DNA from 3 places in the Saccharopolyspora sp. SCSIO 74807 genome. Region 3 is predicted to be linked to each of the others. Evidence: riboswitches for the same ligand, from Rfam matches in the RefSeq annotation. Region 3 holds a riboswitch; each other region holds the start of a gene.
What was found. A riboswitch is a leader RNA that binds a small molecule or an ion and turns the genes downstream of it on or off. The one in region 3 is predicted to bind glycine.

Region 1: it holds a riboswitch for glycine, as region 3 does, so the genes downstream of both, gcvT (glycine cleavage system aminomethyltransferase GcvT) here and gcvH (glycine cleavage system protein GcvH) in region 3, are expected to answer to the same signal.
Region 2: it holds a riboswitch for glycine, as region 3 does, so the genes downstream of both, gcvP (aminomethyl-transferring glycine dehydrogenase) here and gcvH (glycine cleavage system protein GcvH) in region 3, are expected to answer to the same signal.

Annotation. Positions count from the first base shown of each region.
Region 1 covers NZ_CP146100.1:6,682,082-6,688,460, forward strand. Annotated here, with positions in the region: gene V1457_RS30520 (acyl-CoA dehydrogenase family protein) at 1-833, opposite strand, end outside; gene V1457_RS30525 (long-chain fatty acid--CoA ligase) at 866-2,488, opposite strand; gene V1457_RS30530 (TetR/AcrR family transcriptional regulator) at 2,664-3,299, shown strand; glycine riboswitch at 3,504-3,616, shown strand; glycine riboswitch at 3,617-3,713, shown strand; gene gcvT (glycine cleavage system aminomethyltransferase GcvT) at 3,847-4,962, shown strand; gene glyA (serine hydroxymethyltransferase) at 5,110-6,379, shown strand, end outside.
Region 2 covers NZ_CP146100.1:4,316,244-4,322,622, reverse strand. Annotated here, with positions in the region: gene V1457_RS19780 (HesB/YadR/YfhF-family protein) at 1-139, opposite strand, end outside; gene gcvP (aminomethyl-transferring glycine dehydrogenase) at 221-3,118, opposite strand; glycine riboswitch at 3,286-3,387, opposite strand; gene V1457_RS19770 (MerR family transcriptional regulator) at 3,526-4,056, opposite strand; gene V1457_RS19765 (bifunctional nuclease family protein) at 4,400-4,876, opposite strand; gene garA (glycogen accumulation regulator GarA) at 5,415-5,876, opposite strand; gene gcvH (glycine cleavage system protein GcvH) at 5,992-6,375, opposite strand.
Region 3 covers NZ_CP146100.1:558,821-565,199, reverse strand. Annotated here, with positions in the region: gene ald (alanine dehydrogenase) at 68-1,183, opposite strand; gene V1457_RS02550 (glycoside hydrolase family 30 beta sandwich domain-containing protein) at 1,287-2,702, opposite strand; glycine riboswitch at 2,882-2,972, shown strand; gene gcvH (glycine cleavage system protein GcvH) at 3,113-3,487, shown strand; gene V1457_RS02540 (L-serine ammonia-lyase) at 3,514-4,875, shown strand; gene V1457_RS02535 (DUF202 domain-containing protein) at 4,951-5,277, opposite strand; gene V1457_RS02530 (YidH family protein) at 5,280-5,705, opposite strand; gene V1457_RS02525 (SSI family serine proteinase inhibitor) at 5,811-6,221, opposite strand.

The DNA.
Region 1 (6,379 bases), 570 kb from region 3:
ATCGGCGCGCCGAAGGTCTTCCTGCTGCGCGCGTAGTCCATGGACATCTCCATCATGCGTTCGCAGCCGCCGAGCGCGCGGGCGGGCAGCAGGTACCGGCCGCGGCCGATCCACTGCATGGCGAGCTTGAAGCCGCCGCCGACCTCGCCGAGCACGTTCTCCTCCGGCACCCGCACGCCGTCGAACTGCAGCGCGGCGGGCTGCCGGTCCCACTCGCCCATGATCTCGATCGGCTCGGACTTCCAGCCCGCGTCCCGGTCGGCGAGGAAGCAGGTGACTCCGCCGTCGGCGCCCTTGTCCTTGTCGGTGACGGCGAAGACCATCGTGAAGTCGGCGTCGATGCCGCCGGTGATGAACGTCTTCTCGCCGTCGATCACCCACTCCGAGCCCTCCTTGCGGGCGGTGGTGCGGATGTCCTTCGCGTCCGATCCGGCGCCGGGTTCGGTGATCGCGAAGCAGGACTTGCGCTCGCCTTCGATGGTGGGCAGCAGGTAGCGCCGCTGCTGGTCCTCGTTGGCGTGGTAGAGGATGTTGTCGGCGTAGCCGCCGAAGCTGAACGGCACGAACGTGCGGCCCAGCTCGATCTCGATCAGCGCGGTCAGCACCGCGGAAAGCCCCATCCCGCCGTACTCCTCCGGGGTCTGCACGCCCCAGAATCCGGCGTCGCGGGCCTTCTGCCGCAGCTGCCCGAGCTCTTGCTTGGTCAGCCCGCGCTCGTGGTTGCGCTCGCGGCGCAGCACCTCCTGCTCCAGCGGCATGAGTTCGCGCTGCACGAAGGTGCGCACCCAGTCGCGGATGTCCCGCTCTTCCTCGGTGAGCGAAAAGTCGACCATCAGTGCTGTTCCTTTCCGAATCCGGCCCGGGCTCAGCCGCGAGCGGCGGTGTTCGTCTCGGTGAGCTGCTCGCGCAGTTCGCGCTTGAGGACCTTGTGGCTGGGACCGAGCGGCAGTTCGTCGACGAACACGACGCGGCGCGGGTACTTGTGGTGCGCGGTCTGCTCGGCGGCCCACGCCCGGATCGCCCCGGACAGCGAATCGTCGGCGAGCTCGCCCGGTTCGGGGACCACGACCGCGCAGATCTCCTCGCCGCGTTCGGGGTCGGGCAGGCCGATCACCGCGCACTGCGCGACGGCCGGGTGCCGGATCAGCAGCTCCTCCACCTCGCGCGGGTAGATGTTGTAGCCGTTGCGGATGATCAGGTCCTTCTTGCGGTCCACGATGGACAGGTAGCCGTCGGCGTCCTTGCGGCCCATGTCGCCGGTGCGGAACCAGCCGTCGACCACCGCGGCGCGGGTGGCCGCGGGGTCGCCGAGGTAGCCGGCGAACACGTTGTGGCCGCGGATGACGATCTCGCCGGTCTGGCCGGTGGGCAGCAGCTCGATGCGGTCGTCGACGTCCGGGTCGGCGACCTCGGCGTCGACGCCCCACAGCGGGTGCCCCACGGTTCCGGCGCGCGCGCCGAACGCCGGCTGGTTCACGGTGGCGGTCGGCGAGGTCTCGGACAGCCCGTAGCCCTCGTGGATGGACGCGCCGAAGCGCCGCTCGAAGTTCTCCAGCACCGCAACCGGCAGCGCGGCGCCGCCGGAGACGCACAGCCGCAGGCTGGGCAGCGCTGTTTCCGGCCCGGCGGCTTCCAGCATCCGGATGTACATCGTCGGCACTCCGTTGAGCTGGGTGACTTCGTGCCGCCGGATCAGCTCGAGAGCTTCGCCGGGGTCGAACTTGGGTTGCAGCACCAGCGCGGCACCGGCGCGGAACGTGGTGTTCAGCGAGACGGTCTGGCCGAACACGTGGAACAGCGGCAGGCAGCCGAGCACCTTGTCGTCGCGCCGGGTGTCGTTCGCGTCGAAGGCGTTCACCACGGCGTTCATGACCAGGTTGAGGTGCGTGAGCACGGCGCCCTTGGGGCGTCCCGTGGTTCCGCTGGTGTAGAAGATGACCGCCGGGTCCTCGGGGGCGCGGGTCGCGAAGGACGCCACCGGTTCGGCGGCCGCGGCCAGTTCGGTCAGTGAGGTGGTTTCCGGCGAGGCCTCCGGATCGCCGCCGGGGCCGACGGTCAGCACCGGGACGCCGACGCGGCGCGCGGACTCCTCCGCCAGCGCGCGCTGCGAGGTGTGCCCGATGACGAGCTTGGCGCCCGAGTCGCGCAGCAGGTGCGCCGCTTCGTCCGGCACCAGCAGCAGCGGCACCGGCACCACGACGGCGCCCGCGGTGAGCACGGCGTAGTAGGCGCGCACGAAGTCGATGACGTTGGGTGCGACGATCGCGACCCGGTCGCCGGGCTGCACTCCCCGTCCGCGCAGCGCTGCGGCGTGCGCGCGGACCTGCTCCCACAGCTGCCCGTAGCCGACGTGCTGGTCGCCCTCGATGACCGCGGTCGCCGACGGCCGCAGGCGGGCCGGCTCGGCGAGCACGGACGCCAGGGACAGCGTCGTCGACCGCTGGCCGGGCGTCGTCGGCTGCGCAATCGAACTGTCGTCGTTGACCATCGGCGGCCTCCTCGCCGGACGCGCCGGGCGTCCCGCGAGAAGTGGACACCCGGCAACTAACGTCGTTAGTTTTGGACTCTAGGACCACCCCGAGCGCTGCGGCAAGAGCGCAGCACCGGACACTGTCGGTGCCGGGAAGACCCCGGAGCGGAGCGTCGAACAGGGGGAAGCGCGGATGGGACGGCCGAAGAGCCCGCTGCTGACCTCCGAACGCATCCGTACCTGCGGGCTGGAGATCATCGATTCGCACGGCCTCGAAGCGCTGTCCATGCGCCGCCTCGCCGACGCGCTCGGCGTGCGCGCCGCCTCGCTGTACAACCACGTCGCCACCAAGGACGCGCTGCTGCACGAGATCGCCAACGGCGTGATGGCCAGCGTGGACACCAGCGGTTTCGGCACCGACTGGACCACCGGGCTGCTGCGCTGGGCCCGCTCCTACCGGGCCGCGCTGGCCGCGCATCCGAACCTGGTGCCGTTCATGGCCTCGGGACCGGCCCGGCGGGAGACCTCGCTCAGCCGCGCCGACGCCGTGCACGGCGGGCTGACCAGCGCGGGCTGGCCGCCGCGCTACGCCACCATGATCGGGGCCTCCACGAAGTACCTGGTGGTCGGCTCCGCCATGGGCTCGTTCGCGGGCGGGTTCCCGGACGACGCCGAGATCTACGACGACCGGTTCCCGCACCTGCGGCAGGCGCACAAGCTGCGCGAGCACGCCGCGGAGATCGACGACGACAGCTTCGAGCTGGCGCTGCGAGCGCTGGTGGATGGTCTGCGCGCGCAGTTCGAGCTGGTCGCAGCGAACACGTCGTGATTGATCATTAATACTGAATTTTCGATCTTCGCCTCGCCGGCGGCGCAGCCGCCGAGCAGCCGACCGTGCAAGCCACCGACACCGCTACGCAGCGAATCCGAAGAACACTATTCGTGACGGGACAGGGCTCACGTTCGGTTGACTGCGAAACGTGATCTCCGTAGCGTCAGCCAGCAACCGAAAGCCCAACTGAACAGCCGCCGACGACGTCGTGCGGGAGAGACTCCCCCCACCAGGAGCCCCTGGTATGCGGCCGTGGAGCGCCGAAGGAGCAATCCTCCCCACCAAACTCTCAGGCCCCGCACCGCACGACAGCAGGCGATCACGGAGAAAAGCAGGGATCCGCATCCCTCGCCCACGGTGCAAGCCGCACGAGCGCGGCGAAACTCTCAGGCCAATGACTCCGGGGAGGCCGGCCGGCGCCCACCGCGCCCGTCGCCGCCGAGGTGCTCGAGCTGCAGCTTCCGCTGGGGCTATGGTTTCCGCTGGAAGTGGCCGCAGCCGGTCCTCGGACGTGATCGGTGCCGATGAGGAGGAGTTCCGCACCATGACGTCGTCGCCGCCCTCCGCGCGTCAGACACCTCTCCACGAGGTGCACCGAGCGCTAGGCGCCCACTTCACCGAGTTCGCGGGCTGGCAGATGCCGGTGCGCTACTCCGGTGACACCGCCGAGCACCAAGCGGTGCGCAACACCGCGGGCCTGTTCGACCTCTCGCACATGGGCGAGATCCGGATCAGCGGCCCGCAGGCCGCCGAGGCGCTGGACTACGCGCTGGTGGCGAAGGCATCCGGCATAACGGCCGGGCGTGCCCGCTACACGATGCTCTGCGACGCCGACGGCGGCGTGCTCGACGACCTGATCGTCTACCGGCTGGCCGAGCAGGAATACCTGGTGGTCGCCAACGCCGCGAACGCCGACGTGGTCTCCGCCGAGCTGGAACGGCGCGTGCAGGGCTTCGACGCCGCGTACGAGGACGTTTCCGCGGACTACGCGCTGATCGCGGTACAGGGCCCGAAGGCCGTCGAGATCCTCGCGCCGCTGACCGACACGGACCTGTCCACGGTCAAGTACTTCGCCGGCTACCGCAGCACGGTCGCGGGCGCGCAGGTGATGCTGGCGCGCACCGGCTACACCGGTGAGGACGGCTTCGAGCTGTTCACCTCACCCGCCGACGCCCCGGCGGTCTGGCACGCGCTGGCCGAGTCCGGGCAGCAGCACGAGCTGGCCCCTGCCGGGCTGTCCTGCCGGGACACCTTGCGGTTGGAGGCGGGGATGCCGCTGCACGGCCACGAGCTCTCCACCGGCCTCACCCCGTTCCACGCGAACCTCGGGCGGGTGGTGAAGCTGGACAAGCCGGGTGACTTCGTCGGCAAGGCCGCGCTGGCCCGCGTCGCCGAGGAGCCCACCGAACGCACCCTGGTCGGGCTCAGCACCGATGCGCGCCGCGCGCCGCGGCACGGGTACCCGGTGCTGGACGCCGCGGGTGCCGAGGTCGGCGAGGTGACCAGCGGTGCGCCGTCGCCCACGCTGGGACATCCGATCGGGATGGCTTACGTGGACCGCGCGCACAGCGCGCCCGGCACCGAGCTGAAGGTCGACATCCGCGGCAGGAGCATCGACGTGCAGGTCGTCGAGCTGCCGTTCTACCGACGGTCGAACTGACCACCCGCGGGCGAGATGCCCGCACGCCCACGCCGGCCGGAGGGCAGCGCGGCCCGCATCCGGCACGGCCCACATCACCATTCAGAGCCCATCGAGCACATTCAGAGCCCACGTGCAGGGCCCACATCGAGCACAGGAGGCAATGCGATGTCCGCACCGGACCTGTTCAACGATTCGCTGTCGGCGGTGGATCCGGAGGTGGCGGCCGCGGTCGGCGCTGAGTTGTCGCGGCAGCAGAACACGCTGGAGATGATCGCGTCGGAGAACTTCGCGTCGCAGGCGGTGTTGCAGGCGCAGGGGTCGGTGCTGACGAACAAGTACGCCGAGGGCTATCCGGGCAAGCGGTATTACGGCGGTTGCGAGCACGTGGACGTCGTCGAGCAGTTGGCGATCGATCGGGCCAAGGAGCTCTTCGGCGCGTCGTTCGCGAACGTGCAGCCGCACTCGGGGGCGCAGGCCAATGCTGCGGCGATGTTCGCGCTGCTCAAGCCGGGTGACACGATCATGGGCCTGGACCTGGCGCATGGCGGGCACCTCACCCACGGGATGCGGATCAACTTCTCCGGCAAGCTCTACAACGTGGTGCCGTACCACGTCTCGGAGCAGGACCACCGGGTCGACATGGACGAACTCGCCCGCCTGGCCCGCGAGAACAAACCCCAGATGATCATCGCCGGGTGGTCGGCCTACCCGCGCCAGCTCGACTTCGCCCGGTTCCGCGAGATCGCCGACGAGGTCGGGGCGTACCTGATGGTCGACATGGCGCACTTCGCCGGGCTGGTCGCCGCGGGGCTGCACCCGAACCCGCTGCCGCACGCGCACGTGGTCACCACGACCACGCACAAAACCCTCGGCGGCCCGCGCGGCGGGGTGATCCTCTCCGCGGACGACGAGTTCACCAAGAAGTTCAACTCCGCGGTGTTCCCCGGCCAGCAAGGCGGCCCCCTCGAGCACGTGATCGCGGGCAAGGCGGTGCTGTTCAAAACCGCCCAGTCCCCCGAGTTCGCCGACCGGCAGCGCCGCACCATCGAAGGCGCCCAAGCCCTGGCCGAACGCCTCTGCGCCGACGACGCCCGCACCGCCGGGGTGCAGCTGGTCTCCGGCGGCACCGACGTGCACCTGGTGCTGGTCGACCTGCGCCACTCCGAACTCGACGGCAAGCAGGCCGAAGACCGCCTCCACGAGATCGGCATCACCGTCAACCGCAACGCCGTGCCAGGCGACCCGCGCCCGCCGATGGTGACCTCCGGACTCCGCGTGGGCACCTCCGCACTGGCCACCCGCGGATTCGGCAAGGCCGAGTTCACCGAAGTCGCCGACATCATCGCCGAAGCCCTCCAACCCGACCTCACCACCGAGACCACCACCGCACTCCGCGGCCGCGTCGAAGCACTCGCCAACGCACAACCCCTCTACC
Region 2 (6,379 bases), 2.9 Mb from region 3:
TGGCGATGGCCGCCTGGAGCTCGCCCTCACCGGACGCGTTGGCGACCGGCGCGATCCGCAGCCCCGAGCTCTCGCCCGATTCACCACCGGCCAGCACGACCTTGATGACCTCGGCTGCGCTCTCGCTGATCGTGAGCATTGCTGCACTCCTCTCGGAGGCGGTCGGATGGAACCGCCCACCGTAGTGCATCCGGCCGGTCGCCCGCTCACCCCCGCGCGATCATGCCTCGTAGGCCGAAAGCGGAGGGCACGAGCACACGAGGTTGCGGTCACCGCGCGCGCCGTCGATGCGGCGAACGGCAGGCCACACCTTCGCCTCCGAGGTGCCCAGCGGGTAGGCGGCCTCGGCGCGCGTGTAGGCGTGCTCCCACGTACCGGCCAGCGCCGGGGCGGTGTGCGGCGCCTGCACCAGCGGGTTGTCGTCGGCGGGCCACTGCCCGGCGGCCACCTTGTCGATCTCCCCGCGGATGGCGATCATCGCCGCGCAGAACCGGTCGAGTTCGGCGAGGTTCTCGCTCTCGGTCGGCTCCACCATCAACGTGCCCGCGACCGGGAACGACATCGTCGGCGCGTGCAGCCCGTAGTCGGCGAGCCGCTTGGCCACGTCGTCCACGGTCACACCGCTGGACTTGGTGATCGGGCGCAGGTCCAGGATGCACTCGTGGGCGACGAACCCGCCGGAGCCGGTGTAGAGCACCGGGAAGTACTCGTCCAACCGCCGCGCCACGTAGTTGGCCGCGGCGACCGCGGTCAGCGTGGCCCGGCGCAGCCCGTCCGAACCCATCATCCGCACGTAGGCCCAGGAGATCGGCAGGATCGAGGCGCTGCCCCACGGCGCGGCGCTGATCGGGCCGACCCCGGTCTCGGGACCGGCCGCGGGCTGCAGCGGGTGGTTCGGCAGGAACGGCGCCAGGTGCGCGCGAACACCGATCGGCCCCACGCCGGGACCACCGCCGCCGTGCGGGATGCAGAACGTCTTGTGCAGGTTCAGGTGCGAGACGTCCGCGCCGAACCGGCCCATCCGGGCCAGCCCGATCAGCGCGTTGAGGTTCGCGCCGTCGACGTAGACCTGCCCGCCCGCGTCGTGCACCAGCCCGCACACCTGTTGCACGGTGTCCTCGTAGACGCCGTGCGTGGACGGGTAAGTGATCATGATCCCGGCCAGGTCGTCGCGGTGCTGCTCGACGACCTCGCGCAGGTGGTCCATCTCGATGTTGCCCTGGTCGTCGCAGCGCACCACGACCACGCGCAGCCCGGCCATCACGGCGCTGGCGGCGTTCGTGCCGTGCGCGCTGGCCGGGATCAGGCAGACGTCCCGCGCCGCCTCACCACGGCTGTGGTGGTAGGCGCGGATGGCCAGCAGACCGGCGAATTCGCCCTGGCTGCCCGCGTTCGGCTGCACGCTGACCGCGTCGTAGCCGGTGATCTCGGTCAGCCAGCGCTCCAGGTCGTGCACCACCTCGAGCAGCCCCGCCGCGTCCTGCCCGGGTGCGAACGGGTGCACCTCGGCGAACTCGGGCCAGGTCACCGGCTCCATCTCGGCGGTGGCGTTGAGCTTCATCGTGCACGAGCCCAGCGGGATCATGCTGCGGTCCAGCGCCAGGTCGGTGTCCGAGAGCTTGCGCAGGTAACGCAGCAGCGAGGTCTCCGAGCGGTGCGTGTGGAACACCGGGTGCGTCATGTAGTCGGACGTGCGCAGCAGTGCGGTGGGCAGCGCGTCGGCCGTCTCCGCGTCCAGCTCGTCCACCCCGGTCAGCGTCTCGCCACCGAACCCGAACGCGCTGAGGACCTTCAGCAGCGTCTCCCGGGTGGTGGTCTCGTCGCAGCTGAGGCCCACGTGGTCGGCGTCGATGTGGCGCAGGTTGATCCCCTCGCCGCGAGCGGCGTCGACGACCTCCGCCGCCCGGCCCGGCACCCGCGTGACGATCGTGTCGAAGAACTCCGCGTGCACGACCTCGACCCCGCCGCGGCGCAGCCGCTCGGCCAGCACCGCCGCCATCCGGTGCGCCCGCTGCGCGATGGCGCGCAGCCCGCCCGGGCCGTGGTAGACCGCGTACATCGACGACATCACGGCCAGCAGGACCTGCGCGGTGCAGATGTTGCTGGTGGCCTTCTCGCGGCGGATGTGCTGCTCACGGGTCTGCAGCGCGAGCCGGTAAGCCTGATCCCCGTCGGCGTCCACGCTCACCCCGACCAGCCTGCCGGGCAACTGCCGCTCGATGCCCTTGCGCACCGCCATGTACCCGGCGTGCGGGCCGCCGAAGCCCATCGGCACGCCGAAGCGCTGCGTCGTGCCGACCACGACGTCGGCACCGATCTCCCCCGGCGCGCGCAGCAGCGTCAGCGCCAGCAGGTCGGCGCTGACCACGGCCATCGCGCCGCGCTCGTGCACCTCGGCGATGATCGCCTCGTGGTCGCGCAGCGCGCCCGATGCGCCCGGGTAGGCCAGCAGCGCACCGAAGAAGTCCCCCTCCGGCAGGCCCTGCGGACCGGCGGAGAGGTCGGCCTCGACGATCTCGATGCCCAGCGGCTCGGCACGGGTCTCGATCACCGAACGCGTCTGCGGCATGGTGTCGGCGTCCACGACGAACCGCGGCGACTTGTTCCGTCCCGCGCGGCGCACCAGGGTCATGCCCTCGGCCGCGGCGGTGGACTCGTCCAGCATCGAGGAGTTCGAGACCGGCACCCCGGTCAGGTCCGCGACCATGGTCTGGAAGTTCAGCAGCGCCTCCAGGCGGCCCTGCGAGATCTCCGGCTGGTACGGCGTGTAGGCGGTGTACCACGCCGGGTTCTCCAGCACGTTGCGGCGGATCACCGGCGGCGTGATCGTCGGGTGGTAGCCGAGCCCGATCATCTCGGTGTGCGGCCGGTTGCGGCTCGCGCGCTCGCGCAGCTCGGCGAGCGCCTCCGCCTCCGTCGCCGGTTCCGGCAGCGCCAAGTGCAGGTCGCGCTCGCGGATGCCGGACGGCACCGCGGACTGGGCGAGTTCCTCCAGCGAGCCGACGCCGATCACGTCCAGCATCCGGGCCAGTTCGGCGGGCAGCGGCCCGACGTGGCGGTCGGCGAACGGGGTTCCGTGTTCCAGGGCGGCCAGCGGGATCCGGTCTTCGGTCGTCATCGCCACACCTCATTCATCGCAGCGGACACAGGGCGGCAGCGTTGTGTGCTGCCCTCCCCCTCTGTCACTGTCCGCATCGCGAACGCCTGAGAGCTTCGCCCGGTCGGACCGGACTTGCACCGTCGGCGGGCGCCACCTCGTCCGGTGGCACCTCTTTCCAGAGGTATCTCGCCCGTGCGGTCCAGCCGCCTGAGAGGTTGTCGGGGAGGGTTTGCTCCTTCGGCGCCGCCGGCGACCGGATCACCGGCGGACTCTCCCGCACGGGGTCTGCGATGCCTCGCACCCTACCCGATCCAGTGAGCGCCGACCGGTGCGATCTTCGTCGCGTCCGAACGTCCCACGCACCGGACGCGCTGCGCACGCACCGTGTCCACGCGAAATCCCCGGGCCGGGGCCGCCGAACCGGTTCAGCCCGTTTGCCGGTCCCGACGCCTGCGGGACAGCTCGTCATCGACGGGCTCTTCGGGGTCGGCGGTGTCGGCTCTTTCCGCCGGGAACTCGTGGATGGTGCCGGTGATCTCCCGCATCGCACCGCTGACCGCGATGCCGAACACGCCCTGCCCGCCCTGCAGCAGGTCGACGACCTCTTCCGCGGAGGTGCACTCGTAGACCGTGGTGCCGTCGCTGAACAACGTGATCTTCGCCAGGTCGCGCACCCCGCGGCCGCGCAGGTGCTCCACCGCCAGCCGGATGTTGTGCAACGAGACCCCGGTGTCCAGCAGCCGCTTGACCACCTTCAGCACCAGGATGTCCTTGAACGAGTACAACCGCTGCGAACCCGAACCGGCGGCGCTGCGGATGGACGGGCCGACCAGCTTGGTCCTGGCCCAGTAGTCGAGCTGCCGGTAGGTGATTCCGGCGATCTGGCAGGCCGCGGGTCCGCGGTAGCCGACGAGTTCGTCCGGCAGCGCGGGATCCGGCAACGCGGGGTCGGCCATCGGTTCCGGCTGCTGCGCGGAATCTTCGCCGGGTGCTCGCTCCACCACGCCTGCCTCCCCTCGTCCGGCCACCGGGGCCGGCGAACCACCGGGAACAACCGCACCGGGCGGCTGCCGCCCCGGAGCTCCCGCGACCGGGCCGCGAGCGCCCGACCTGGAAAATCACATCGGAGCAATTCGCGTTGCAACGACGGTAAGCCCACCCCGTGGGCGGGTCAACGCGACGCGCGGACGCACCCCCGCCGGGCGGACACCCCACCGGGAATTCCCCGCCACCGGGCCGGAAATGCGAACGGCTCCCGTGCCTCTCGGCAGCGGGAGCCGTCGTGGCGCACCGGGGCGGTCAGGTATCCGCGCCCCGGAAGTCCTCCGGCGAGACCGAGTCCAGGAACTCCCGGAACTTCTCGACCTCGTCCTCCTGCTCGTCCGGGATGATCAGCCCGGCTTCGTCCAGCACCGATTCGTCGGCGTGGATCGGCACCCCGACCCGCAGCGCCAGCGCGACCGAGTCGCTCGGGCGGGCCGAGACCCGCACGTCCCCGTCGAAGATCAGCTCGGCGAAGAACGTGCCCTCCTGCAGATCGGTGATCCGCACCTGCTCCAGATCCCGCCCGAGGGCGCCGATGACGTCCTTGAGCAGATCGTGGGTCAGGGGTCTGGCCGGCCGCACACCCTGCTGCTCCAGCGCGATCGCGGTGGCCTCCACCGATCCGATCCAGATCGGCAAGTACCGCTCACCGTCGGTTTCGCGCAGCAGCAGAATCGGCTGGTTGGCTGGTAGTTCCACTCGCACGCCGACGACGCGCATCTCGCTGCTCATCGTCTCATCGCCTCCTCCAGCGCGCCGAAGCGTGACATCCTTGGTCGAGGATCGCGCACCGACGCCTCCGACGCTACCCGCGATACGGCGGACACGCCTACCACTGGCCATCGCCTCCGGCCGGATTTTCCGCTCGCTGAACGGCTTTTTCCGGTTCGTACCGCCTGCTCGCCGGACCGCGCGCGAACGCCGGTGCCGCCGGTGCAGGCCCTTGTTCGTCGACCGACTCCGGTTCCGCTCGCCGGTGCCGTTCGCGATGCTGCCGAGATCGTTCGCCCGCTGCGGGCTCCGGGCGAACGGGGAGTTCCCGCGCCCTGCCGGTTGCTGCAGCGCAACGACGCCCACAGCAACGATACACCGCAGCCCCAACGGCCAACCGCTGGTCAGAGCCTCGCGGAGGGCATCGGGCGAGGACGGACCGGCGGCTCCGCACCCGGCGATCGGATGATCGCCTCCGGTGCCGCGATCGGACGATCGCCTCGGATGCCGTCGGGGCGGCGCCGTGGACGCCGCCCCGTCGCGGAACGGCCGCGGACCTTCAGCGTCCCTGGCCGCCGTCGATCGGCCCGGTCAGGAACACCAGCCGGAACTTGCCGATCTGCACCTCGTCGCCGTTGGCCAGCACCGAGGTGTCCACCGGTTCCCGGTTGACGTAGGTCCCGTTCAAGCTGCCCACGTCCACGACGACGAAGTCGCTGCCCTCGCGCCGGAACTCGGCGTGGCGACGGGAAACGGTGACGTCGTCGAGGAATATGTCGCTGTCGGGGTGCCGACCCGAGCTGGTGGTCTCCCGGTCGAGCAGGAATCGCGACCCCGCGTTCGGGCCGCGCTTGACCACCAGCAGGGCGGACCCGGCGGGCAGCGCGTCGACTCCGGAGGCCGCAGGCTCCGGAGCCGCACTCTCGGTGCTCTCCGATTCCGACAGGAACGGCCTGAAGACCGAGGTGGTCTCCGGTGACTGCTCCGGCGGAACGCCGCCGGGCCCGTCGTTCTGGCTCACCTGAGCTCTCCTCTGCGCGGATGGGTCGTGCAAGTGCGTTCCAACGTACCGCGCCGTTCCAGGTGGCAGACGCGGGAGTCCCACAACGATCCGGCCGCGGTGCGGAGATCGACGATCATGCCTGGTCGATGACGGCTTGGTAGTCCTCCGGGCCGAGCAGCGCGTCCGGCGCCGCCGGGTCGGCCAGCTTGATCTCGAGCATCCAGCCGTCGCCGAACGGCGCGGAGTTGACCAGCTCGGGCTGCTCGTCGAGCCGCTCGTTGCGGGCGACGACCTCGCCGGCGACCGGGGCGTAGATGTCCGAGACGCTCTTGGTCGACTCCACCTCGCCGATGCCGCCACCGGCCTGCACCGCCTCGCCCGCATCGGGCAGCTGGACGAACACCACGTCGCCGAGCTGCTGCTGGGCGTAGTCGGTGATGCCGACCCGGACGGTGTCCTCGCCGGTGCGCAGCACCCACTCGTGGTCTTCGGTGTACTTGATCCCTTCCGGGGCCACTTGG
Region 3 (6,379 bases):
AGCGGGCCGCCCCATACGTTCCGTGCAGCGCTCCGGGGCTCTCGCCCCCGTCAGTCCAGTACCCCCGTCAGTCCAGTACCGCGGACGGATCCGTCAGCGGCAGGTCGTGCGCCTCCGCGACCGCTGCGTTCACCAGCTTCCCGCCGTGCGTGTTCAGCCCGCCCGCCAGCGCCGGGTCCGCCGCGCACGCCGCGCGCCACCCGTGATCGGCGATGCGCAGCGCGTACGGCAGCGTCACGTTGGTGAGCGCGTGCGTCGAGGTGTTCGGCACCGCGCCCGGCATGTTGGCCACGCAGTAGAACAACGAGTCGTGCACCCGGTAGGTCGGGGCGTCGTGCGTGGTGGGCTCCGAATCGGCGAAGCAGCCGCCCTGGTCGACCGCCACGTCCACCAGCACGCTGCCCGGCTTCATCCGCGACACCAGCTCGTTCGAGACGAGCTTCGGGGCTTTCGCGCCGGGGATCAGCACCGCGCCGATCACCAGGTCGGCCGCCTGCACCGCGGATTCCACGGTGTACCGGTTCGAGGCCACGGTGCGGATGCCGCCGCGGTAGTCGCGGTCGATGTCGCGCAGCTTGTCGACGTTGGTGTCCAGCAGTTCCACGTCCGCGCCCATGCCGAGCGCGACGGTCGCGGCATTCAGCCCCGCGACCCCGCCGCCGATCACCACGACCCGCGCGGGCGCCACTCCGGGAACACCGCCGGGCAGGACACCCCGCCCGCCGCTGGGACGCAGCAGCGCGTAGGAGCCGACCTGCGGGGCCAGCCTGCCTGCGACCTCGCTCATCGGCGCCAGCAGCGGCAGGTTCCCGCCGGGTGCCTGCACGGTCTCGTAGGCGATGCCGGTGACCCCGGCGCGCATCAGCGCCCCGGTCAGCTCGGCCGATGCGGCCAGGTGCAGGTAGGTGAACAGCAGTTGCCCCTCGCGCAGCCGCGGGTACTCCTCCGGTACCGGCTCCTTCACCTTGAGCACCAGTTCGCCCGCTGCCCACGCCTCGTCCGCCGAACCGACCAGCTCCGCCCCCGCCGCGAGGTAGTCCTCGTCCGGGATCGACGAGCCGGACCCCGCGCCGGCCTGCACGAACACCTCGTGGCCGTGTGCGCGCAGCTCGTGCACGCCTGCCGGGGTGCACGCCACTCGGTACTCGTGGTTCTTGATCTCTTGCGGCACCGCGATCTTCACCCGTGCTCCCTTCCGCGTGGCTGCCACCATCCTCCGCCGGTACGCCGCGCCCGTGCTCGTCGCCGCGGTGCCATCGGCGCGGTGGACGCGCCGCGCGAAGGGCTCAGCCCGGCCAGCTGAAGGTCGCCAGCCCGCCCGCGGGCAACGTGTAGTCGAAGGCGCGGTTCTGCGCGGACACGGTGAAGGTCTGCTCGCCACCGGTCGGGTTGTGCGCGATCAGCGCGATGGAGCCGTCGGGGTTGCGGAACGCGGCGTTGCGGACTTCGCCGAGGTCGTTCGAGCCGACCCGGACGGCCCCCGGCCGCACGAACTTGCTGGCGTGCCCGAGCGCGTAGTACTCCGCGTTGTAGCGCACGTCCCCGCCATCGACGGTCGTCACGCCGGTGCAGTCGGTGCAGGCGCCGTCCAGGACCGGCCCGTGCGCGGGATCCAGCGCCAGGTTCCACAGCAGCACGCTGCTCGCGTGGTTCCGGGTGCCGCCGATGATCAGGTTGTCGGCCTGCCAGGCCAATGTGTCGCGGAAGGTGTTCGCGGGGTCGGCTGATTCGGTGCCGGAGCACTCCGTCAGGTGGATCTCGGCGTCCGGATGCGCTTCGTGCACCGCGGACTGCGCCGACGGGTCGCCGCCGTAGCAGTGGAACGCCGCGCCGTCGGTGTACTGCGCGGCGGCATCGAGGACCTGGTTCGGGTAGTCGACGTCGTCCCAGTTGTGGTCGTAGGCGAACACCTCGGTCCCCAGCCCGGCCTGCTCGAGCTTCGGCCCGAGGTCGTTGCGGACGAACGCGGCCTGCGCGTCCGGTGCCATCGGGCTGCCCGGGTACGACTCCTGCGTGTTCAGCGGCTCGTTCTGCGGGGTCAGCGCATCGATCGGCACACCAGCCCGCTGGTACGCCTGCACGAACTTCACCAGGTAGTCGGCGAACACCTGGTAGTTCTGCGCGGGCAGTTCGCCGCCGATCATCGAGCCGCCGGATTTCATCCAGCCCGGCGCGCTCCACGGCGTGGCGACCGCGTTCAGCTCCGGCGAGAGTTCCTTCGCGCGCCGCAGCAGCGGCAGGATGTCGGCCTCGTCGTGCGCGATGGAGAACTCGGACAGGTCGTAGTCGTCCTGGCCCGGAGGCACCTCGTCGTAGCTGTAGACCTCGCGCGCGAAGTCCGAGGCGCCGATCACCTGCCGCACCGCGGTCAGCCCGATGCCCTCGCGCTGGTCGAACAGCTCGGTCAGCAGTTCGTCGCGCCGCGGCGAGGCGTTCATCAACGCCGCCGACGAGTCGGTCAGCGCCGCACCGAACCCGGTCATGGTCTGGTGGGTCTCGCCCGGATCGACGGTGATCGTGCGATGCCCGCCGCCCGAGCCGAACTCGACGTCCGGCTGGCGCGCGAGCAGCTGCCCGCCGTCCTGAGTGGTCAGCCACACGCCGACCGACGGCTCGGCGTGCGCCGCAGGCGCGAGCACGAGACCCGGCGCGAACGCCGACAACACCAGCGCAGCCAGCTTTGACCTGCGAGTTCCGCGCACCGGAACCTCCCGTCGATCGGTTCCCGACCAGGGTGGTTGAACCAATCTCGCGGTGGCTAGCGCCGTTCGGCGGCACCTGCGCACCGACCATCGGGCGTGCCCGGTCCGGTGGGAGGGGCTTTGCCAGCCGCAGCGGTGCGTTTATCGTTGCCGCACACGCGACAACCGCATACCGCCGCAGAACCCGGGCGGGAGAGACCCTGCGCAGCAGGGCGCCGAAGGAGCAAACTCTCCCCGCAAACTCTCAGGCACCATGACCGCTCGGGCGAGGCGACTCTGGAAAGCGCGCGCTCCGGCGCCGCACCCACGGTGCAAGCCGCCTGCGGCGGTGAAGCTCTCAGGTTCCGCAACAGAGGGGGAGGCCCAGGACCCGGGCACGACCGTGCCCACGACGCCCTTCAGGAGCCTCCATGTCCCTGCCCGAGCAGCTGCGCTACACCGAAGAGCACGAGTGGATCGAGGACCGCGGTGACGTGGTCCGCATCGGTGTCACGCCGTACGCGGCTGAAGCGCTCGGCGACATCGTCTACGTGCAGCTCCCGGAGACCGGGGAACGCATCGAATCCGGCCAGTCCTGCGGCGAGCTGGAATCCACCAAGTCCGTCAGCGACCTGTACGCCCCGGTGACCGGTGAGGTCGTAGCGGTCAACGAGGCCGTCGTGGACGACCCGGCGGCGGTCAACGCCGACCCGTTCGGCAACGGCTGGCTGCTCGAAGTGCGCGCGGAGAGCACCGGTGCTGTGCTCACCGCCGAGCAATACGCCGCGTTCACCAGCGGCGAGTAGCCGAGCCAGGCCGGAAGGGGCAGGCCATGGCGATCAGTGTCTTCGACCTCTTCTCGGTGGGCATCGGGCCGTCGAGCTCGCACACCGTCGGCCCGATGCGGGCGGCGGGCCGGTTCGTCGCGGGGTTGCACCGCGACGGGCTGCTCGACCAGGTGGTGCGGGTGAAGGCCGAGCTGTTCGGCTCGCTGGGCGCGACCGGGCACGGCCACGGCAGCCCGAAGGCGGTGCTGCTCGGGCTGGAAGGCCACGACCCGGAGACCGTCGAGCCGTCCTCGGTCGAGCACCGGATGGACGAGGTGCGTTCCGGCGGCGGCTTGTTGCTCAACGGTGCGCGCGAGGTCCGGTTCGACCCCGACAAGGATCTGGTGATGCACCGGCGCAAATCCTTGCCGTTGCATCCGAACGGGATGCGCTTCAGCGCGCACGGGCCGCTCGGCGAGTCCGGCCCGCTGCGCGAAGCGGTGTTCTATTCGGTCGGCGGCGGTTTCGTCGTGGACGAGGACGCCACGGGCGCGGACCGGATCAAACCGGACGAGACTCCGTTGCGGCACCCGTTCAGCACCGGTGCGCAACTGCTCGAGCAGTGCTCGGAATCCGGCGCGCGGATCAGCGACGTGATGCTGGCCAACGAGCTGTCCTGGCGATCCGAGGAACAGGTGCGCGCGGGACTGCTGCACATCTGGTCGGTCATGCAGGAGTGCGTGGAAAACGGCTCCCGCAACGACGGGGTGCTGCCCGGTGGGCTCAAGGTGCGCAGACGCGCGGCGACGCTGCGGGCGAGCCTGACCGAGCGGGACGACCCGATGGAATGGCTCACGCTGTTCGCGCTGGCGGTGAACGAGGAGAACGCCGCGGGCGGGCGGGTCGTGACCGCGCCCACCAACGGTGCAGCGGGGATCGTGCCCGCGGTGCTGCACTACTACGCGCGGTTCGTGCCGGGCGCCGACGAGGACGGCATCGTGCGCTTCCTGCTCGCGGCCGGGGCGATCGGGGTGTTGTTCAAGGAGAACGCTTCGATCTCCGGTGCCGAGGTCGGTTGCCAAGGCGAAGTCGGTTCGGCGTGCTCGATGGCCGCCGCCGGGCTCGCCGAAGTGCTCGGCGCGACGCCGGGGCAGGTGGAGAACGCCGCGGAGATCGGGGTGGAGCACAACCTCGGTCTCACCTGCGATCCGGTGGGCGGTCTGGTTCAGGTTCCGTGCATCGAGCGCAACGCGGTCGCCTCGGTCAAGGCGGTCACGGCCGCGCGGATGGCCTTGCGCGGCAACGGCAGCCACGTCGTCTCGCTGGACAAGGCGATCCGCACGATGCGCGACACCGGCCGGGACATGAAGGTCAAGTACAAGGAGACGGCCCGCGGCGGTCTCGCGGTGAACGTGATCGAGTGCTGAGCCTGCGGGGAACGGGTCGTTCACCGCAGGCCAGCGGTTCCGCTGGATGGTCCGCGGAAAAACCGCGGCGGTCCGCTACAGGATCAGCGCGTAGGCCAGTGCGGTGGCTGCGGCCACCAGGGACAGAGCGGTCACGCCGGCGTGCAGCACTCCGTCGGGGAGCGGCTCGTCCGCTCGGAGGTTGCGTTCGGCCCGCCGGTGGCGGCGCCACGCCAGGAACGCGATCACTGCTGCCACCGGCAGGAACACCGCAGCGGACACCGCGGCGGCCACTGCGCTGCGGTGCGCGATCAGCCGCAGCAGCACCGCCATCCCGGCGACGAAGGCCATGATCGTGCGCAACCACGCGAGCGTGGTGCGCTCGACCTGCAAACCGGGATCCCAGGGCTCCTCGTGCGGCACGCTCAGAACCCGGTGATCAGCAGCAGGACGAACGAAGCCACGCCGATCGCGCCGAGGCCGTAGCCGATGAACGGCGCGAGCTTCGGCGACGGCAGCGGTGCGCCGGTGCGCAACGCGCGCTCCAGCCGCACCCAGCGCCCGAACGCGGCCACGCTGCACACGACCCCCGCCAGCAGCAGCAACACCGCAAGGGCGGTGCGCAGCGGGCTGTGCGTCGCGGCCGCGGCGTTCAACGCCTCCACGCCGACCCCGGCCGCCATCAGCGCCAGCGCCGTCCGGATCCACGCCAGGAACGTCCGCTCGTTGGCGAGGGTGAAGCGGGGATCGGGTTCGGTGCCCGTGCCGTAGAGCCGCTGCGGCCACCGAGAAGCGGACGATTCCCGTTGCCCGTCCGGTCTCCCGGCGGATTCGTGCTGCTCTGCGGCCATGCCGTCACGGTAATACGTCCAGTGTGGCCAGTCGGTCGAGTAGTGGTGCCGCACACGCGAACGACCCCGCGCGAAAGCCTTGCGCGGGGTCGTCGTGCGGCGGGATCAGAAGTCGTACACCGCGCCCAGCTTCGCCGCGGCCACGCACTCGTTGCCGAACTCCTGCCGGAAGTGCACCGGCTTGCCCTGCCAGTTGCCGTGCGCGGTCGCCACGACGGGCTTGAGCACCATCGGACACGGCGTGGCCGCGTGGTTCTGGCTGAGCCGGTGGAAGTCCCCGCCCGCGTCCCGCAGGCTCGCGCAGGCGGCGTCCGCCCGCGGGTGCGTGCCGCCCGCCGGGTCGCAGCTCAGCAGCGTCGTGCGCGGGGTTTCGACGCCGTTCTCGGGTCCGACCGAGAGCGTGAAAGCGCTGCGCTCGGCCGCGTCCGGGGCCGCGTTGGCCACTCCCGCGGGCACGGACGCGGCGGTGAGCAGTGCGGTCAGCAGCAGGGTGCGGGTCAGTTTGGTGGCAGCCATGTCAGGTGCGCCTCCGGGGATTCGGGGAAGTGTCCGCTCAGATGTATCGGCACATTCCCGGTCCGAACCGCACCAATACTCAAAGATCACCGAATCGAGGTTCCCCCGGTGGCGCTTCGGTGACCATCAGTGATCAACGGCGGCGATGCCGATCGGCT